Regions from separate parts of the Serratia sp. C2(1) genome, predicted to be linked through region 2. Evidence: riboswitches for the same ligand, from Rfam matches in the RefSeq annotation. Region 2 holds a riboswitch; each other region holds the start of a gene.
The links. A riboswitch is a leader RNA that binds a small molecule or an ion and turns the genes downstream of it on or off. The one in region 2 is predicted to bind thiamine pyrophosphate.
Positions count from the first base shown of each region.

Region 1: linked by a shared signal. The riboswitch ahead of thiM (hydroxyethylthiazole kinase) and the one ahead of tenA (thiaminase II) in region 2 are both predicted to bind thiamine pyrophosphate.
Region 3: linked by a shared signal. The riboswitch ahead of thiC (phosphomethylpyrimidine synthase ThiC) and the one ahead of tenA (thiaminase II) in region 2 are both predicted to bind thiamine pyrophosphate.

Region 1 covers NZ_JAZFBA010000001.1:190,448-197,392, forward strand. Annotated here, with positions in the region: gene V2S86_RS00920 (winged helix-turn-helix transcriptional regulator) at 1-176, opposite strand, end outside; gene V2S86_RS00925 (MFS transporter) at 271-1,512, shown strand; gene V2S86_RS00930 (class I SAM-dependent methyltransferase) at 1,489-2,169, opposite strand; gene V2S86_RS00935 (glycoside hydrolase family 68 protein) at 2,516-3,766, shown strand; gene V2S86_RS00940 (GNAT family N-acetyltransferase) at 3,845-4,270, opposite strand; TPP riboswitch at 4,339-4,430, shown strand; gene thiM (hydroxyethylthiazole kinase) at 4,467-5,261, shown strand; gene thiD (bifunctional hydroxymethylpyrimidine kinase/phosphomethylpyrimidine kinase) at 5,258-6,058, shown strand; gene V2S86_RS00955 (inhibitor of vertebrate lysozyme family protein) at 6,145-6,603, shown strand; gene gutQ (arabinose-5-phosphate isomerase GutQ) at 6,646-6,945, opposite strand, start outside.
Region 2 covers NZ_JAZFBA010000001.1:784,562-791,506, reverse strand. Annotated here, with positions in the region: gene V2S86_RS03645 (inositol monophosphatase family protein) at 1-444, shown strand, start outside; gene gap (type I glyceraldehyde-3-phosphate dehydrogenase) at 538-1,548, opposite strand; gene V2S86_RS03635 (GlxA family transcriptional regulator) at 1,629-2,603, opposite strand; gene V2S86_RS03630 (SDR family NAD(P)-dependent oxidoreductase) at 2,681-3,415, opposite strand; gene V2S86_RS03625 (LLM class flavin-dependent oxidoreductase) at 3,442-4,464, opposite strand; TPP riboswitch at 4,624-4,726, shown strand; gene tenA (thiaminase II) at 4,789-5,469, shown strand; gene V2S86_RS03615 (ABC transporter ATP-binding protein) at 5,466-6,206, shown strand; gene V2S86_RS03610 (ABC transporter permease) at 6,203-6,945, shown strand, end outside.
Region 3 covers NZ_JAZFBA010000009.1:14,974-21,918, reverse strand. Annotated here, with positions in the region: gene nfi (deoxyribonuclease V) at 1-30, opposite strand, end outside; gene hemE (uroporphyrinogen decarboxylase) at 40-1,104, opposite strand; gene nudC (NAD(+) diphosphatase) at 1,144-1,911, opposite strand; gene rsd (sigma D regulator) at 2,011-2,514, shown strand; TPP riboswitch at 2,554-2,677, shown strand; gene thiC (phosphomethylpyrimidine synthase ThiC) at 2,793-4,736, shown strand; gene thiE (thiamine phosphate synthase) at 4,729-5,367, shown strand; gene V2S86_RS24885 (HesA/MoeB/ThiF family protein) at 5,372-6,121, shown strand; gene thiS (sulfur carrier protein ThiS) at 6,118-6,318, shown strand; gene V2S86_RS24875 (thiazole synthase) at 6,320-6,945, shown strand, end outside.

The DNA.
Region 1 (6,945 bases), 590 kb from region 2:
GTGCGCAGGCGGGTGGAGAGAATGTTCTTCGCCATTCCCAACCCTTTTTGAAACTCGCTGAAGCGGCGTATGCCGTCAAAGGCGTCGCGCACGATCAGCAACGACCACCAATCGCCGATCACATCCAGCGTACGTGCTACCGGACACTGCGCATCTTCCAGACTTTTGCGTTTCATGGCTCAGTTTCCTTCATGATATCTGGTTGCATTATAAAACCTCCACGCGTAAAGTTCATTGGGTTTAATAATGAAACCACTTTAAGGGTGAACGATGAGTGACAAAACGCTGGATCCGATCTGTCCGCCGCAAAGCCCTGCGCTCAGCCGGCTACCCGTTTCGCTGGTGCTGCTGCTGGCCGGGGCCAGCGCTTTCAGCGTGGCTAACGTGTATTACGCCCAGCCGCTGTTGGATGCGATCGCTCATGATTTCAACATCAGCCTGGCGTCGGTGGGGATGGTGATCACCGCTACCCAGCTTGGCTGTGCGCTGGCTCTGTTGCTGGTGGTGCCGTTGGGGGATCTGATTAATCGCCACCGGCTGTTGGCGATACAGCAACTGTTGTTGATGGCCGCGCTGTGCATGGTGGGTTGGGCGCACAGCAGTGTGCTATTGCTGGCGGGCATGCTGCTGGTGGGGCTGCTCGGCACCGCCATGACTCAGGGATTGGTCGCCTTTGCCGCCACGCTGGCGGCACCGCATGAACGCGGGCGGGTGGTGGGCGCAGCGCAAGGCGGGGTGGTGCTGGGCCTGTTGTTGGCGCGAACCTTGTCCGGCTCACTGGCAGATATTGGCGGCTGGCGGGCGGTCTATTTTTTCTCGGCTGCGGTGACGTTGATCCTGTTGCCGGTGTTGTCGCGCCTGTTGCCAACGCCGCGCACGCCGCTGTCGACGCTCAGTTATCCGGCCTTGCTGCACTCGATGCTGGCTTTATTGCTGCGCGATCGCACGCTGCAAATTCGCGGCATGCTGGCGCTGCTGATGTTTGGCGCGTTCAGTATCTTCTGGAGCGCGCTGGTGCTGCCGCTCAGCCAGGCGCCGTTCAATTTTTCACATTCGGTGATTGGCGCCTTCGGTTTGGTCGGGGCGGTGGGTGCGCTGGCGGCGGTGCGCGCCGGGCATCTGGCGGATCGCGGATTGGGGCAAGTGGCGAGCGGTGTCTGCCTGCTGTTGTTGGTGCTGGCCTGGCTGCCGCTCGGCATGCTGGGCTACGGCCTGGCGTGGCTGGTGGTCGGCATTGTGTTGCTCGATCTGGCCGGGCAGGCGATTCACGTGCTGAACCAGAGCATGATTTTTAGCGCACACCCGCAGGCCCACAGCCGGTTGGTGGGCTGTTATATGCTGTTTTACGCGGTGGGCAGTGGGTTGGGTGCCTTTGCCAGCACCCATGTCTACGCCGTGGCGGGTTGGCCCGGCGTGTGTTGGTTGGGGGCGGGCGTCAGCCTGGTCGCCTTGCTGTTCTGGTGGCTGACGCTGCGTGGCATGCCGGCCTCAGGCGCGGCGGTAGAGCAATGACAGCCGGAAACCCAGCGCGTCGCACAGCAACTGCGGTGAGGTAAAACCGCTTTCCGTCAGCAGCAATCGGGCGCGCTGCGCCGTTAGCGGATGCCAGTTGCTGCGGGTGCGTTCAATCACCTCACGTGCGCCGTCGAGGGAATGCCCGGCGCTTTGCAGCCAATGCTGATAGTGGCTGACCGGCAGGCCATCCGGCTGATAGTCGAACAGCAGCAGCGGCGCACCTGGCGACAACCGTGCGGCCAACTGTTGCAGGAAGGCCTGCTTGGCGCCGTCATCGGCAATAAAGTGCAGCACCAGCGAACAAACGGCGGCGTCGTGCAGCCCTTGCGGCGCCTGAGACAGCAGTTGCTGGTGGAAGGTGACTCGCGGTTCACAGCCTGCCATTTCCGCCTTGCTTCGTGCAGCCGCCAGCATGCCGGCGGAAGGTTCCACGGCGCTGAAAAGCCATTGCGGGCCGATATCCGCCAACGCAATCAGTTCGCTGCCGGTGCCGCAACCGGCCAGCAGCAGCCGCGCCTGCGGCGGTAACGTCTGCGCCAGGGTGGCGGTCAGCAGCGACTGGGCGAACTGATAGCCGGGTACCAGCGTCAGAATACGGCGATCGTAGTCCGCCGCCGCGGCGTCCGGGAAACGGGTATCCGTTTGATGTTGCATGTCCATTCCTTGAATAGCCTGTAAGAGATAAACCGGAGGATAGTCTTTAACGCAAATGAAATCCATTCGCATTATTGCATTGACGTTTGGCAGCGCTGAAAGGCTCTCGGCTCACAGCGGCTAACCCGGTTGTCCCTCTCTTAACCCACTCATTTCGCCATTCTTACCTTTAGGGTTTGTCTGGCGCCTCACACAAACCTAACCGCATGCATTAGCCAAACCGATTTAGCAATATAGCGACACGGCCACTCATCAGCCGCAGCGTGCCAAATTTTGCCGCGCTCATCGTGCTCCTGCCGCCGTCGTTCCCGGCATGGGGGAGCCTACTTGCTAAGAGGAAATCATTATGACAAACGTAAATTACAAACCGACCATTTGGACCCGCGCAGAGGCGCTGAAAGTCAACGAAAAGGATCCGACCACCACGCAACCTTTGGTGAGCGCCGATTTTCCGGTAATGAGTGACAGCGTGTTCATTTGGGACACCATGCCGCTGCGCACCCTGGATGGCACCGTGGTCTCCGTCAACGGCTGGTCAGTGATTTTGACGCTGACCGCCGATCGCCATCCGCATGACCCCCAGTATATTGATGGCAATGGCAATTACGACATCAAGCGTGACTGGGAAGATCGCCACGGCCGTGCACGCATGTGTTACTGGTATTCCCGTACCGGCAAAGACTGGATCTTCGGCGGCCGGGTGATGGCGGAAGGGGTTTCACCGACGACGCGTGAATGGGCCGGTACCCCGATCTTGTTGAATAACGAAGGCGACATCGACCTGTATTACACCTGCGTGACACCGGGTGCCACCATTGCCAAAGTGCGCGGCCGCATTGTGACGTCGGATGACGGCGTGCAACTGCAGGACTTCAACGAGGTGAAATCGCTGTTCGAGGCCGATGGGGTGTATTACCAGACCGAAGCGCAGAATGCCTACTGGAACTTCCGTGACCCAAGCCCGTTTATCGATCCGCAGGATGGCAAGCTGTATATGGTGTTCGAAGGCAACGTAGCCGGCGATCGCGGTTCGCATGTGGTTGGTCCGGATGAGTTGGGGCTGGTGCCGCCGGGCCATGAAGAGGTGGGCGGCGCACGTTTCCAGGTGGGCTGTATCGGCCTGGCGGTGGCGAAGGATCACAGCGGTGAAGAGTGGGAGATTTTGCCGCCGCTGGTCACGGCGGTGGGCGTCAACGATCAGACCGAACGCCCGCACTACGTGTTCCAGGACGGCAAGTATTACCTGTTCACCATCAGCCATAAGTTCACCTATGCCGAAGGGCTGACCGGGCCGGATGGGGTATACGGTTTTGTCAGCGATAGCCTGACCGGGCCTTACACGCCGATGAACGCCTCAGGCCTGGTACTGGGTAACCCGCCGGAACAGCCTTTCCAGACGTATTCGCACTGCGTGATGCCGAATGGTTTGGTGACGTCGTTTATCGACAGCGTGCCGACCGTCGGCGAAGATTACCGTATCGGCGGGACTGAGGCGCCAACGGTACGCATTGTGCTGGAAGGCGACCGTTCCTTTGTACGCGAGGTCTATGATTACGGTTATATCCCTGCGATGCAGGATATCGTTTTGCAAGGGTAACCCGCGGCTTGTAGCCTGAGCCGCTCCAGAGGCCTGACGATGTCAGGCCTTTTCAGGTTTGGTTCACAGCAGACAAGACTATTTTTTAGGCGAATGCAGCAGGTAGTATTCTTCGCCGCCGTCGTTGCCGGTGGTGATCTTTTGCCAGCCATGCTTATGGTAAAACGCCAGCGCCTTCTCGTTTTTCACCAGGCATTTCAGCGAGCCGGTCGCGGTAAAGGTTCGCTCCGCCGCTTGCAGCAGGGCCGTGCCGACGCCGCGTGGCGGCAAGTGAGGATCGACATACAGGTTGTGAATAAAGTTATCCTGGCGATAGATCGACACGAACCCCAGCAGTTTTCCCTGATCTTCCGCCACCCAGATATCCTCGCCCAGCGTCGAGCGGTCGAAATCCTCCAGCCGGTAATCTTCGGTATCGCGCCACGTGAACGCCGCCTTGCGCGCAGCCAGATAAAGGGTGCGCAAGAACGGGCGATCGGCTTCTCGGTAGGGTCTTGTTTGCATGGCAGCTCCTTTTTGTTTTTTGACACTATAGCGCGATTGACCTCACCGGCAGCAACCCCAATAATGGCCTCCTTGACTCGGGGTGCCCCAAGGGGCTGAGATTTTACCCGTATTACCTGATCTGGATTATGCCAGCGTAGGGAAGTCTCGGTGCCCCAACCGGTACCCGCCTTCTTGAACGCCGGTTGGGAGGAATATGTTCGCTCGACCTGATGCTTTACCCGGCGCCCGCGCCGCGGCCTGTCTGACCCAATTCAAACAACAGCCCCCGCTGATTCACTGCCTGACCAACGAAGTGGTGCAGGAGCTGACGGCTAACGTATTGCTGGCGCTTGGCGCTTCCCCGGCGATGGTGGTGGAACCGACCGAAGCGGCGCAGTTCAGCCAGATGGCGAGTGCCCTGTTAATCAACATCGGTACTCTCAATGCCTCGCGCGCCGAATCCATGCTGGTGGCGGTAGAAGCCGCCAATTTGGCGGGAACGCCCTGGACGCTGGATCCGGTGGCGGTAGGCGGGTTGGCGTACCGCACCGCCTTTGCCCGTCGTTTGCTGGGCGAGAAGCCGGCGGCGATCCGGGGCAACGCGTCTGAAATTATGGCGCTGAGCGGCCGGCAGAGCGCCGGGCGCGGCGTAGACAGCACCGACGACTCGCTGGCGGCTTTGCCGGCGGCACGGGAACTGGCGCAGCTCAGCGGCGCGGTGGTGGCGGTAACCGGCGTGGTGGATTACATCACCGATGGCCGGCGCGACTGGGCGGTCGCCGGTGGCGATGCGCTGATGACGCGGGTGGTGGGCACAGGTTGCGCGCTGTCGGCGGTGGTGGCGGCATTTTGCAGCCTGTCGGGCGATCGGCTGGACAACGTCGCGACCGCTTGCCGGGTGATGTCGCTTTGCGGCGAGCGGGCCACGCACCGGGCTACGGGGCCGGGCAGCTTTACCCCGGCGTTCCTCGACGCCCTGTATCAACTGCGTGCGGAGGAGCTGCAATGAAACGGATTAACGCTTTGACCATCGCCGGCACCGATCCGAGCGGCGGCGCCGGCATCCAGGCCGATCTGAAAGCCTTTTCTGCACTGGGGGCTTACGGCACTTCCGTGATCACCGCGCTGGTGGCGCAAAATACTCGTGGCGTACAGTCGGTATATAACATCGATCCGGCGTTTGTCGCCGCCCAGTTGGATTCGGTATTCAGCGACGTGCGCATCGACAGCGCCAAGATCGGCATGCTGGCCAACGCCGATATCGTGCAGGCGGTGGCCGAACGCCTGCGGCATTACCGGCCGCCGTTCGTGGTGCTGGACACGGTGATGCTGGCGAAAAGCGGCGATCCCCTGCTGGCGCCGGAGGCGGTAGAGTCTATCCGCCGCGAACTGCTGCCGCAGGTGTCGATCATCACGCCGAACCTGCCGGAGGCGGCGGCCCTGCTGGCGTGCGCCCCGGCGGAAAATGAGCAACAGATGCGCGAACAGGGCCGGGCGTTGCTGGCCATGGGGTGCCAGGCGGTGCTGATGAAGGGCGGCCACCTCAGCGAAAACGAAAGCCCGGACTGGTTGTTCAGCGCGGGGCAGGAACTGCGCTTCACTGCACCGCGCGTGGCGACTCGTCATACGCACGGCACCGGCTGCACGCTTTCCGCTGCGCTGGCTGCGTTGCGCCCGCGTCATGAAGACTGGGCCGGCACGGTCGCCGCCGCCAAGGACTATCTGCAAAAGGCATTGCAGCAGGCAGATACCCTGGAAGTGGGGCACGGTATCGGGCCGGTACATCATTTTCACGCGTGGTGGTGATTCAACTTTTTGTCGTTGTTGTGGTCAGACTGGATCCATGCCCGGCGCTCGCCGGGTACGAGCGGATTTAACCAAGGGAGAAGGCCATGACAGGACAAAACGCACTTCGCTGCGCCATCTTCGGCGCGTTACTCAGCCTCAGTGCGGGCAGCGTTGCCCAGCAGATTGTTACCACCTCGGACGTGATCCAGCAGCCGGGCTATCAAACCAGCTGGCAGAACATGGTGAAGGGGCAGGCTCGCCTGCCGGGCTGGGCGCGCAAGGGGATGGGCACTTCCACTCCGGCGCAAAGCCTGAGCTGGAAGGGGCAGAACTACCTGGTGGGCAATCTGTGCAAGCCGCACGACTGCGCCAACAACTTTTTGATCGTGGCGTTTAAAGAAGACAAATCCCAGGCCTGGGGCGTGCGCGTCGAGGTGGCAGATAAGCCGGAAGCGGTTGATCATCCGAAGCAGTACGCCAAATACCAATGGCTGGGCAAGCCGGACGAAAACATGAAGGCGCTGCTGAAAAAACAGTTCGAGAGCAATCCCGACTGGAAATAAAACGACCTGGGGCGCAACTGCCTGCGCCCCGAGGTAACGCACTCAGCCAATGCCGGCCTGATGCAGATCGTGCAGGTTGATCGCGCCCACCAGCACGCCATCCAGATTGACCACCGGCGCGGCGCTGATGTGCTGTTCGTGCAATGCCTCCAGCGCTTCTCCGGCGCGCCACTGTTCCGGCAAGCGGTAGCCGGGGCGGGTAATGGCCGGGCCCAACGCATCCTGCAGGCTATTGCCTTTCACCAGCCAGCGGCGCAGGTCGCCGTCGGTAAACACCCCCACCACTTTTTGCTGCGCATCGCACACCGGTACCAATCCCAGCCCGGTGCGGCTCAGTTCGAG
Region 2 (6,945 bases):
GTGATCGGCGTGATCATGGCGCCCTGCCAACAGGAATGCTTCGTCGCGGCGCAAGGCGCGGGCGCCACGCTCAATGGCAAAGCGCTGCACGTGGATCCGGCGCGCACCTTGCAAAACCACATCACCGGGTTTGGTGCCAACAGCTATGTGGCGCCCGAACGCGTCGGTGAAATCGCCGCCGAGATCACGGCGGTCGGCGGCAATTTCTTCCGCAACGGTTCCGGCGCCATGATGCTGGCATGGGTGGCCGCCGGGCGGTTGGTCGGTTATTACGAACCTTATATGCACGCCTGGGACTGTCTGGCGGGTTATTGTCTGGTGAACGAAGCCGGCGGCTGGACGCATCCGTTTAACGCTCAAGGGGAACAGCTGTTGCGCGGCGCGCCGGTGCTGGCGGTGGCCCCTGGGGCCAAAGACGAGTTAATGCGTATCGCGCGGTTATGATACTGCGCTGAAAAAAATCGTCCCCTGAGGGGACGATTTTCTGGCATCTGACATAGCGGGCGCAACATGCTGCGCCCCTGCTCCGGCAACCGGCTACAATCCGCGTTTTTCCATCAGCAGCGCGAGATCGACCAGGCGGTTGGAGAACCCCCATTCATTGTCGTACCAGGCGAGGATCTTGACCAGCTTGCCGCCGATAACCAAGGTAGACAGCCCGTCGATAATGGACGAACGCGGGTCGCCTTTATAATCGCTCGACACCAAAGGTTCGTCGCTGTAGCCAAGGATCCCCTTGAGCTGCCCCGACTCCGCCGCCTGGCGGAAGGCGGCGTTGATTTCTTCGCTCGTCGCTTCGCGTTTCAAGGTCACCGTTAAATCAACGATAGACACCACCGGGACCGGCACCCGCAGCGAGTAGCCGGTCAGGCGGCCATCCAGCTCCGGGATCACCTTGCCGAGCGCTTTGGCCGCGCCGCTGGAGTAAGGCACAATCGACTGAGCGGCAGCGCGCGCGCCACGTAAATCTTTTTCCGGCTGATCGTGCAGCGCCTGGCTATTGGTGTAGGCGTGGGTGGTGTTCATCAGGCCGTATTCAATGCCGAAGCTTTGATGCAACACCTGCGCGGCAGGCGCCAGCCCGTTGGTGGTGCAACTGCCGTTACTGACCACCCGATGCCTGGCCGGATCGTAATCCTGGTGGTTAACGCCCATCACGATGGTGATGTCGTCGTTTTTTGCCGGCGCCGAGATGATAACGCGCTTGGCGCCGCCTTTCGTGATGTGCACTTCGGCCTGGCTTTTGTCGGTAAAAAAGCCCGTCGCTTCGATCACGATGTCGACGCCGACGCTGTTCCACGGAATTGCGCCCGGATCTCTTTCAGAGAAAACGTGAATCGGTCTGCCATCCAGCAGCAGCTGGTTTTCACCGGCCTCGACGCTGGCGGCCAAGGTGCCTGACAGCGAGTCGTATTTCAGCAGATGCGCCAGGGTTTTGCTGTCGGTCAAATCGTTGATCGCGACTACCTGAAAGTCACTGCGCCCTAACGCCGCACGTAAAACATTGCGCCCGATTCTGCCGAAACCGTTAATGCCTACTTTGACCATGATCTACTCCTTCGTTATTGTCTCTGCCTGCCAATCTAGCCGGGAGAGACGCTTGGCGTAAATGACGTTTACAGATCAATTTACGCCAAATTGCGGGAATGAAAACGATCGCGGTACTCGGTAGGCGTCAGCTGCAGGTTTCTTTCGAACACGCGCCTCAGGTTGAGGCCATTGCCGAAGCCGGTGGTCACGGCGATATGCTCGATACCTTCCGCACTCTGCTCCAGACGCTGCCTGGCGGTATGCAAACGCCCTTCTTCGACGAATTTGGCGGGGGAAATACCGGTCTCGCGGGTGAACACGCGCGTAAAGTTTCGCGGGCTCATGGCGACCCTTTCGGCCAGTTTCTCAACGGAAAGATCGCCGTCCAGGTTTTCCAGGATCCAGGACTGGAGATCGCGGATCGGGCCAGGCGTTTTGGCCTGATTCAACGGATAGCGGCTGAACTGCAACTGGCCGCCGGGGCGGCGAAGAAACATCACCAGATCTTGCGCCACTTCGCGCGCCTGAATAAAACCGTAATCGTCTTCAACCAGCGCCAGGGTGAGATCGAAACCGGAGCTGACGCCGCCGGAGGTCCAGACCGGCCCGTCCTGAACGTAGATCGGCCCGTTTTCGACCTTCACCTTCGGGAAACGAGATTGCAGGGTATCCAGCAAGCGCCAGTGCGTCGTCGCCCGGCGTCCTTCGAGCAAACCGGCTTCGGCAAGCAGCAAGGCCCCGCCGCAAACGGAAGCGATGCGGCGTGCGTTGGGGGCGGCGCGGCGGAGCCAGCCTGCAACAAACGCGCCTTCTTCCTCGGTCGCCCCTTTTCCGGTGACAATGACAGTGTCACGTTTCTGTTCAGGGTCGAGATCGGCAAGGCGATGATCGGCCAGCAAATTCAATCCGGACGACCCATGCACCACCCGATGAGATTGCGTGGTAGCGACTTCGATCCGATAAAGCGGAGCGTCGTTGGGCCTCAAGCGGTTGGCTTGCATCAGGATGTCGGCGATACCCGCCGACTCAAACAGCATGCCCCCTTCGGGGACGATAATCAGAAATGTATGCATGGCCTTAAAATACAATTTGAGCAAAATAAGTCAACAACGCGCATTTCATGCCACCCTGGCCGCCATCGATTTTCCGCTCAGGATATCGCCAGAGCAACGCCGGTAACGCGTTCGAGTACCGCCAACAGCGCATCCTGAAAAGCCGGATCGCGCGCGGCGGCATGCGGCTCCAGGCGGCGCTGGTGATGCCAATAACCGCCGGAAACGCCGGCCTGCGCATCTGCGCGGGTCACCAACCACTCCTGCGTCAGGTGCCCCAGGCGCAGATCGTCGGGGGCGTTTTCGCCGCCCATCTTGGTCGGCACCCAACCGGGATCGACCGCACTGCTGACCACGTCCGGCCAGCGGCGGGCCACGGCGGCGGCGAGCGCCGTCACCCACAGTTTGCTGTCCGAATAGGAGACGGGGGTGCGCCCACTCCAGTCCACTTTTTCGAGCGCCGCGCGACCGTCGAAATGCATGCTGCTGCTCAGATATACCAACCGCGCCGGGCGAGCGATAAGCGCCGTCAACAGATAAGGCGCGATCACGTTGACCGCCAGCACCTGCGGCCCGGTGAAAACGCCGGCATTGTGAATGACCGCATCCGGACGTCCGATGCGGTTCACCTGTTCGGCCACCTCTCGGGTCTGCTGCAGATCAGACAAATCGCCGGTGACCGCCAGCGCGCCGCGGTCCAGCAAATCGCGCACGCCGTGGAGCCGGCCCGGCTCACGCGCATGAACGATCACCTGATGGCCTTCGCCCAGCAGGGTTGCCGCCGCCGCGCGCCCCAACCCGTCCGCCGAGCCGGTAATGAAAATACGAGACATGGCCTGCCTCCTTTATTGTTGAGACATCAACGCCAGCCCAGCGCCGGGGCGACATGGGTGAGGATCGACTCAATCACGTGCGCGTTGTAATCGACGCCCAACTGGTTAGGCACGGTTAACAGCAAGGTGTCCGCTTCGGCAATGGCTTCGTCCTGCGCCAGCTGTTTGATCAGTTCTTCCGGCTCGGCGGCGTAGCTGCGGCCGAAAATCGCCCGGGTTTGCTGGTCGATATACCCGACCTGATCGCCTTCCTTGCCGCTGCCGCCGAAGTAGCTGCGATCCTGCTGGTTCATCAGCGCAAAGATGCTGCGGCTGACCGACACGCGCGGCTCGCGCGGGTGGCCCGCTTCTTTCCAGGCGGCGCGGTAAGCGCGGATCTGCTTGGCCTGCTGAATGTGGAAAGGCTCGCCGGTTTCGTCGTTTTTCAGCGTCGAGCTTTGCAGGTTCATCCCCAGTTTTGCCGCCCACACCGCGGTGGCGTTGGAGCTGGCGCCCCACCAGATGCGGTCGCGCAGGCCGGCGGAAAAGGGTTCGATGCGCAGCAGCCCCGGCGGATTGGGGAACATCGGCTGCGGGTTCGGCTCGGCGAAGCCCTCACCGCGCAGCGCATCGAGCAGCACCTCGGTGTGGCGACGGGCCATATCGGCCTCGGTCTCGCCCTCTGCGGGCGTATAGCCAAAATAGCGCCAGCCTTCGATAACCTGCTCGGGCGAACCGCGGCTGATGCCGAGTTGCAGCCGTCCGCCTGAAATCAGATCGGCGGCTCCGGCGTCTTCCACCATATAAAGCGGGTTTTCATAGCGCATATCAATCACGCCGGTACCGATCTCAATGCGTTGGGTTTTGGCGCCGACGGCGGCCAGCAGCGGGAACGGGGAGCTGAGCTGGCGGGCGAAGTGATGCACGCGGAAATAGGCACCGTCCGCCCCGAGCGCCTCTGCAGCGACTGCAAGATCGATGGATTGCAGCAGCGCATCCGCCGCAGAACGAGTACCGGACTGTGCCGAAGGCGTCCAGTGACCAAAAGAGAGAAAGCCGATCTTCTTCATGGGAGTGTTCCTCAGAGTCAACGTTACCGGATTACAGTGCAAAAATGCCGCCGCCGGTGCCAGAAAAATCGTCGCGAATCGCACTAAACGAACCAATTGCCGCCCCCGCCGATCCCCCTCGCCCGAGCATTGTAATCAAAAAGCAAATATCGTATAACAGGCTCCTCCGAGGGGTGTCCTGTTACGGGCTGAGATGGCGCAAGCCGAACCCTTTGAACCTGATCTGGGTCATGCCAGCGAAGGGACGGGTCGGCAATCACGCTCTCGGTCATTGCCTGTTCATACCTCAGCGCGCCCGGATCTCCACTCACTTTTGGAGGTCCCATGTTTACTCCCCTTTTCGATAACGGTCTTTACGGACGGCTGCGCCAACAGGCAGGCGCGGACTGGCAGGACTACGTTGCCCACCCTTTTATTCGGCAACTGGCCGCCGGCACGCTGCCTGAATCCGCATTCCGCCGCTATCTGACCCAGGATTACCTGTTCCTGATCCATTTCGCCCGCGCCTACGCCCTGCTGGTCAGCAAGCTACGCACGCTGCCGGAGATGCGCGCGGCCACCGCTTCGCTCAATGCCATCGTCGCCGAACTGCCTTTGCACCTGGCTTACTGCGCCGGTTGGGGGCTGGGCGAACCCGAGATTGCCGCCGAACCCGAGGCGACGGAAACCCTGAACTACACCCGCTATGTGCTCGATATCGGCCACTCCGGCGATGCGCTGGATCTGCTGGCCGCGCTGATGCCTTGCGTCGCAGGCTATGCCGAGATTGGTCTGCGCCTGCTTGACGACCCGGCGACGGTGATGGAGGGCAATCCTTACGCCTCGTGGATCCGCAACTATGGCGATAAAAACTATCTGGCCGGCGTGCAGGCGGCTCTCGATCTGCTGGAGAGCGTGGGCCACCAGCGTGGCGCAGAAAGCCGCTTTGCCGAGCTTGCGGAGATTTTCACCACCGCCACCCGGCTGGAGTCCGCCTTCTGGCAGATGGGGTTGAACGCCTCATGAGTGACCGCATCGCGCCGCCCGGCATTCAGGTGCGGGATCTCAGCCTGCGCTTTGGCCGGCAGGTGATTTTCGATCGGCTGAGTTTCGATATTGCCGGCGGCAGCGTTGTCGCCCTGCTCGGCGCCAGCGGCACGGGCAAAACCAGCCTGCTGAAGATTATCGCCGGGCTGATGCTGCCCACCGCCGGTGAAGTGACCGGCAGCGATGGCCTGCCGATAGCCGGCCGCATCGCCTATATGGGGCAAAAAGACCTGCTCTATCCGTGGCTGACCGTCGCCGAAAATATCAGCCTCGGTGCGCGGCTGCGCGGCGAAAAAGCCGACCGGGAATGGGCCGGGCATCTGCTCGAGCGCGTGGGGCTGAGCGGTTACGCCAAAGCCCTGCCCTCGGCCTTGTCCGGCGGTATGCGCCAGCGCGCCGCCATCGCACGCACGCTGTATGAACGCCAGCCGATTGTACTGATGGACGAGCCCTTCTCGGCGCTGGACGCCATCACCCGCGCCATGATCCAAACCCTGGCGGCCGAGCTGCTGGCGCAGCATACCGTACTGTTGATTACCCATGACCCGATGGAAGCCTGCCGTCTGAGCCATCGCCTGCTGGTGCTTTCCCGCTACCCCGCCGGCATTGACGATACGCATGTCATCGGCGGCCTGCCGCCGCGCGCGCCGGACAATCCCCATCTGCTGAAAAGCCAGGGCGAACTGTTGGCGCAACTGATGAGGGCCGCCGAATGACGCTACGGGTTGAAAACCGCCTGCCGCGGGTGCGCCGCAGCCTGACGGTGTTCGCTGGTTTGTTGCTGCTGTGGTGGCTCATCACGTTGGGAGATATTCCCGCTTTTTTGCTGCCTTCGCCTTCTGCGGTAGCGCAGGCGCTGTGGAGCGGGCGCGCCTATCTCGCTTATCACACGCTGATCACCGCCTCGGAGATTGCCTGCGGGCTGGGGATTGGGGTGTTGCTCGGCGCGGCGCTGGCGCTGTGCATGATCTATTCACCCCGGCTGCAACGCTGGCTGATGCCACTGGTACTGACCAGCCAGGCGATACCGGTGTTTGCGCTGGCACCGCTGCTGGTGCTGTGGTTCGGCTTCGGCATGAGCGCCAAAGTGGCGATGGCGGTACTGGTGATCTTCTTCCCGGTCACCTCCGCGTTCTTTGATGGGCTGCGCCGGGTCAATAACGATTATCTCGATCTGGCCCGCACCATGGGCGCTTCCCCCTGGGCACAACTGCGGCATGTGCGGCTGATGGCGGCGCTGCCGGCCTTTGGTTCCGGGTTGCGCATGGCCGCCGCCGTCGCCCCCATCGGCGCGATTATCGGCGAATGGGTCGGCTCGGCGGAAGGGTTGGGCTACGTGATGCTGAACGCCAACGCGCGCATGCAGACCGACGTCTGCTTTGCCGCGCTGTTTATTCTGGTGCTGATGACCGTCTTGCTGTGGATGACGGTGGATGCGCTGCTGCTGCGCCTGAT
Region 3 (6,945 bases), on a different contig from region 2:
CTCTGCGCGCAGGGCTTGGGTATCAATCACATTTCGTCCTTAGCGATGATATTTCGCCGATTGAGCGTGAACGGCCTCCACAAAGACGCCCGCGTTTTCTGGCGGTACGTCCAGATGAATGCCGTGGCCCAGATTGAACACGTGGCCTTCGCCGTGGCCGAAACCGGCAAGAATGGTTTCCACTTCCTGGCCGATGCGTTCAGGCGATGCGTACAGCATGGACGGATCCATATTCCCCTGCAGCGCCACTTTGTCGCCTACGCGACGGCGCGCATCCGCGATATCGGTAGTCCAGTCCAGGCCCAGCGCGTCGCAACCGGTCGCCGCCATCGCTTCCAGCCACTGGCCGCCGCCTTTGGTGAATAACGTGACCGGCACGCGGCGGCCGTCGTTTTCACGCAGCAACCCGTCGACAATCTTGTGCATGTAATGCAGCGAGAATTCGCGATAGTCGCGGCCAGTCAGCACGCCACCCCAGGTATCGAAGATCATCACCGACTGCGCGCCGGCTTTAATCTGGGCGTTAAGATACAAAATGACGCTGTCCGCCAGCTTATCCAGCAGCAAATGCAGCGTGGCCGGCTCGGCGTACATCATTTTTTTCAACTTGGTAAAGGCCTTGCTGCTGCCACCTTCCACCATATAGGTCGCCAGCGTCCACGGGCTGCCGGAGAAGCCAATCAGCGGCACTTCGCCTTTCAGTTCGCGACGGATGGTGCGTACCGCGTTCATCACATAGCCCAGTTCCACTTCCGGATCGAACGCCGGCAGTTTGTCCACGTCGGCACGGCTGGTGATGGGCGAAGAGAAGCGCGGGCCTTCACCGGCTTCGAAATACAGGCCCAGCCCCATGGCATCGGGAATGGTGAGGATATCGGAGAACAGAATGGCGGCATCCAGCGCATAGCGGCGCAGCGGTTGCAGCGTAACCTCACAGGCCAACTCCGCGTTCTTGCACAGCGACATGAAATCGCCGGCTTGAGCGCGGGTGGCTTTGTACTCCGGCAAATAACGACCGGCCTGACGCATCATCCATACGGGGGTCACATCCACCGGCATACGTTGCAGCGCGCGCAGGTAACGATCGTTCTTCAACTCATTCATCATAGGGCTCCCTTATTCATCTGCCGTTATTGTAGCGATTTATTGCTCACGGCATAAGGCTACGGTGTCCTCTATCAGGCGGCGCGCCACGGTGCCGGGTGGCGGCAACAGCGGCAACTGGTCATAACGGTACCATCCGGCGTTCAGCAGCTCTTTCGGATCGTGACGAATCTCACCGCGGTGGTAATCGGCCATAAAGGCCATCATCAGCGAATGCGGGAACGGCCAGGGTTGAGAAGTGACATAACGCAGGTTTTTGATTTCAATATTACTTTCTTCCATCACCTCGCGCGCGGCCGCCTGTTCCAGCGTTTCGCCGACCTCGACAAAACCGGCCAGCACAGTATGAATGCCGCCGCGATGACGCACATGCTGCGCCAGCAGGATCTCATCGTCACGCCGAATAGCGACGATTACGCAGGGTGCAATCTGCGGGTAGTAACGCTCCCGGCAGTGGCCGCACAGGCAGGCGCTCTCGGTACGGCTGAGGTGCATCTCATGGCCGCAATAACCGCAGAAGCGATGAGAGCGGTAAAAGTCGGCCAGTTGCACGCCGCGCCCGGCAAGCTGAAACAACCCGCGATCGAGCTCGAGCAGTTGACGCACCGAGCCCATATCCTGCGGCATCGTCTGACGCACCAGCCACACCGGCAGCCCTTCCCACTCGCCAATGGTGCGCGCCATTCGCCCCTGCAGGGAAAACGCCGCCGCCGAACCGAACGGCAATTCACCGTGCGGTAACCAAAGTTTGCTTTCATGGCTGACGATCCACCAGCCATTTTCATTACCCGTTAATGCAAGTTCCATATCGTTGTTGCACAACCTCAGCTTCACTGGCACTCTACAAATCGGCCTTGTTACATTTTAATAACTTACTGTTACTTTTTATTACTTACGGAGTCAAACATGCTCAACCGTTTGGAAAGCCTGACTCAGCGCGTTGGTGGTAGTAATGAATTAGTTGATCAATGGCTTCAGGCACGCAAGCAGTTGCTTGTCGCCTATTGCACCCTCGTGGGCATCAAACCGAACAAAGAAAAGCATACGCCGCTGAATGAAAAAGCGCTGGAGAACTTTTGCCATAATTTGGTGGATTATCTCTCTGCCGGGCATTTTCATATCTATGACAGAATTATCAAACAAGTGGAAGGCGCACCCAGTCCGAAAATGGCGCTATCGGTGAACATCTACCCCAAACTTTGGGTCAATACCGAGCAGATCATGGCTTTCCACGATCGCTATACCGAAGTAGATATCGATCAGGACGTGTGCATGGAACTCCACCAGGCGCTGTCGGATATCGGCGAAACGCTTGCTGCACGTTTTACCCTGGAAGATAAGTTGATCCAACTGGCGACGGAAGCCTCGCAGCAACCTCTGTCGGATAAAGCACTGGATCAGACGCGTTAGAATTTTGTAGTTTTTTTTATTATCCCTCCTATACTGGAGGGCATCTTGTCGGAGTGCCTAGCGCTGATTTGCTCATCAAATTGGCCAGGCTGAGACCGTTAATTCGGGATCCGCGGAACCTGATCGGGTTAATACCCGCGAAGGGAACAAGAGTAATCTATCGCCACAGGCAGGGCTTCCCGAACGGGGATACCCCCGCCTTGCCGGCCAGCATCATTACTCCCTCCGAGCTCCAGACAAGCAATTTTCCCAACTCATTACACTGGTAGGAATTTGCTATGTCTAACGTTAAAAAACCACGCGCTCGTAAAGAGCAGCGCGAAGAAGCCCAGCAGTTTATCGACACTCTGCAGGGCGTATCCTTTCCCAATTCACACCGCATCTATCTGCAAGGCTCGCGCAGCGATGTGCGGGTCCCGATGCGTGAAATCCAGCTCAGCCCGACGCTGATTGGCGGCGACAAAAACAACCCGCAATACGAGCAGAACGAAGCTATCCCGGTATACGACACCGCCGGCCCGTACGGCGATCCGCAATCCGAACTCGATGTGCACCGCGGCCTGGCGAAACTGCGCGCCGGCTGGATCGAAGAACGTGGCGATACCGAGGCCCTCAAAGGCGTCAGTTCCGGGTTCACCCAGCAGCGCCTGGCGGACGAAGGGCTGGATCATCTGCGCTTCGAGCATCTGCCGCAGCCGCGCAAAGCTCAGACGGGCAAATGCGTCACCCAGTTGCACTACGCGCGCGCCGGCATCGTCACCCCGGAAATGGAATTCATCGCCATCCGCGAAAACATGGGCCGTGAGCGCATCCGTGGTGAAGTGTTGCGCCACCAGCATCCCGGCCAAAGCTGGGGCGCTAACCTGCCGCAAAACATCACGCCGGAATTCGTTCGTCAGGAAGTGGCCGCCGGACGTGCCATCATCCCCGCCAATATCAACCACCCGGAAGCCGAACCGATGATCATCGGCCGTAACTTCCTGGTGAAGGTCAACGCCAATATCGGCAATTCCGCAGTGACTTCGTCGATTGAAGAAGAAGTGGAGAAGCTGGTGTGGTCCACCCGCTGGGGTGCGGACACCGTGATGGATTTGTCCACCGGCCGCTATATCCACGAAACCCGCGAATGGATCCTGCGCAATAGCCCGGTACCGATCGGTACGGTGCCGATCTATCAGGCGTTGGAAAAAGTGAACGGTGTGGCGGAGAATCTGACCTGGGAAATGTTCCGCGATACGCTGCTGGAGCAGGCCGAGCAAGGCGTCGACTACTTCACTATCCATGCCGGTGTGCTGCTGCGTTACGTGCCGATGACCGCCAAACGCCTGACCGGCATCGTCTCCCGTGGCGGTTCGATCATGGCCAAATGGTGCCTGTCGCATCATCAGGAAAACTTCCTGTATCAACACTTCCGCGAAATTTGTGAAATCTGCGCCGCCTATGACGTATCGCTGTCGCTGGGTGACGGCCTGCGCCCCGGCTCGATTCAGGACGCCAACGACGAAGCGCAGTTCGCCGAACTGCACACGCTGGGCGAACTGACAAAAATTGCCTGGGAATATGACGTGCAGGTGATGATCGAGGGCCCTGGCCACGTGCCGATGCAGATGATCCGCCGCAACATGACCGAAGAGCTGGAACACTGCCACGAAGCGCCGTTCTATACCCTGGGCCCGCTGACTACCGATATTGCACCGGGTTATGACCACTTCACCTCCGGCATAGGGGCCGCGATGATCGGCTGGTTCGGCTGCGCCATGCTGTGCTACGTCACGCCGAAGGAACACCTCGGTCTGCCAAACAAAGAAGACGTGAAGCAGGGATTGATCACCTACAAAATTGCCGCCCACGCCGCCGACCTGGCCAAAGGGCATCCGGGCGCGCAAATCCGCGATAACGCCATGTCCAAAGCTCGCTTCGAATTCCGCTGGGAAGATCAATTCAACCTGGCGCTCGATCCCGCCACCGCCCGAGCCTACCACGACGAAACCCTGCCGCAGGAATCCGGAAAAATCGCCCACTTCTGCTCAATGTGCGGGCCGAAGTTCTGCTCGATGAAGATCTCGCAAGAGGTCCGCGACTACGCCGCCGCGCAGGAGGCTGCCAAGCCGATAGAGGTGCAGCTAACCGGCATGGAGAAGATGTCAGCCGAGTTCCGCTCACGGGGTAGCGAGTTGTACCACAGCGCCGATACCCTGCAGGAGGAGATGAACAATGACTGAAATCGCCACGCCTTTCCCCGCCACGCCGCACAGGCTGGGATTATACCCGGTCGTCGACAGCGTTGAATGGATTGCCCGCCTGCTGGAGGCGGGCGTGACCACGATCCAGCTGCGCATCAAGGATTTGCCGGATGAACAGGTCGAGGATGATATCGCCGCCGCCATTGCCCTCGGCAAGCGCTATCACGCCCGGCTATTTATCAACGATTACTGGCAACTGGCGATCAAGCACGGCGCCTATGGCGTGCACCTCGGCCAGGAAGATTTGGATACCACCGATCTGGCGGCAATCCATCGGGCAGGATTACGGCTTGGCGTATCCACTCATGACGATGCCGAATTAGCCCGGGCGATAGCGGTGAAACCTTCCTATATCGCACTGGGGCACATCTTCCCGACCCAGACCAAAGAGATGCCTTCCGAGCCCCAAGGCCTGGCTGAGCTGAAACGCCATGTCGCCGGACTGGGTGACTATCCAACGGTAGCGATCGGCGGGATCGGGATTGATCGCGTGACGGCGGTGCTGGATTGCGGCGTCGGCAGCGTGGCGGTGGTTAGCGCCATCACCAAGGCACCGGACTGGCGTGCGGCCACCGCGCAGCTTTTGCAACTGATCGAAGGCAAGGAGTGATTCGATGCTTAACGATCAAGAATTTCTGCGCTACAGCCGCCAGCTGCTGTTGGAGGACGTAGGTCCGCAAGGCCAGGAAAAGCTTAAGCAGGCATCGGTTTTGCTGGTCGGCCTGGGGGGACTAGGTTCCCCCGCCGCGCTCTACCTGGCCGCTGCCGGCGTCGGTAAGCTGCTGTTGGCCGATGACGATACGCTGCACATCACCAATCTGCAGCGTCAGGTCCTTTACCGCAGCACCGACATTTCCAAAGGCAAAGCCGCTCTGGCACAGCGTCAGTTGCAAGCGTTGAACCCGATGGTCGAATCCATCGCGCTGGAACAGCGTTTACAGGGGGAAAGCTTGCAAGACGCCGTGGGGCGCGCCGATCTGATCCTGGATTGCAGCGATAACATGACAACCCGCCATGCCGTGAACGCCGCCTGTATCGCCGCCGGCAAACCGCTGATCAGCGGCAGCGCGGTGGGTTTCAGCGGCCAGTTGCTGGTGATTGAACCGCCTTATGCCCACGGTTGCTACGCCTGCCTGTACCCAGAACACACCGAGCCGCAACGCAACTGCCGCACCGCAGGCGTACTCGGCCCGGTGGTCGGCGTCATTGGCACCCTGCAGGCGCTGGAGGCGATAAAAATGCTGGCGGGAATGCCTTCATCACTCAGCGGCAAGTTACGGCTGTTCGATGGTAAACAGCAAAGCTGGAGTACGTTGCAGCTCAGCCAGGCCAGCACCTGCCCGGTATGCGGAGGCGCAGCATGAAAGTCCGGCTGAATGACCAACCGCTGGAGCTGGCGCAACCACTGAGCGTCGCCACCCTGCTTGAGCAGTTGGAGCGCCACCAGCCAGGTACCGCACTGGCTATTAACCAAACTATCATCCCGCGTGCCGACTGGGCTAACCACCAGGTACAGGACGGTGATGACATCCTGCTGTTCCAAGCGATTGCCGGAGGCTGACATGCTGCAAATCGCCGATACCACCTTTACTTCACGCCTGTTTACCGGCACCGGCAAATTCGCCACTCCTGCGCTGATGCTGGACGCGCTGCAAGCCTCCGGTTCGCAGTTAGTGACCATGGCAATGAAGCGCGTTGACCTGCGTGGCGGCAATGATGCCATTCTTGCGCCGCTGCAACAGTTGGGCGTGCGCCTGCTGCCCAACACGTCCGGCGCCAAAACTGCCGCTGAAGCGGTGTTTGCCGCCCGCCTGGCACGCGAGGCACTTGGCACCCATTGGGTAAAACTGGAAATCCATCCCGACGTGAAATATCTGCTGCCGGACCCGATTGAAACTCTGAAAGCAGCAGAAACGTTGGTAAAAGAGGGCTTTGTAGTGTTGCCCTACTGCGGTGCCGATCCGGTGCTGTGCAAACGGTTGGAAGAAGTCGGTTGCGCGGCGGTAATGCCGCTTGGCGCGCCGATAGGCTCCAATCGCGGGCTCCGGACCCGCGACTTCCTGGAAATCATTATCGAACAGGCCAAAGTGCCCGTCGTGGTCGATGCCGGCATCGGTGCGCCAAGCCATGCGCTGGAGGCGATGGAGCTGGGCGCCGATGCGGTGCTGGTGAATACCGCCATCGCCGT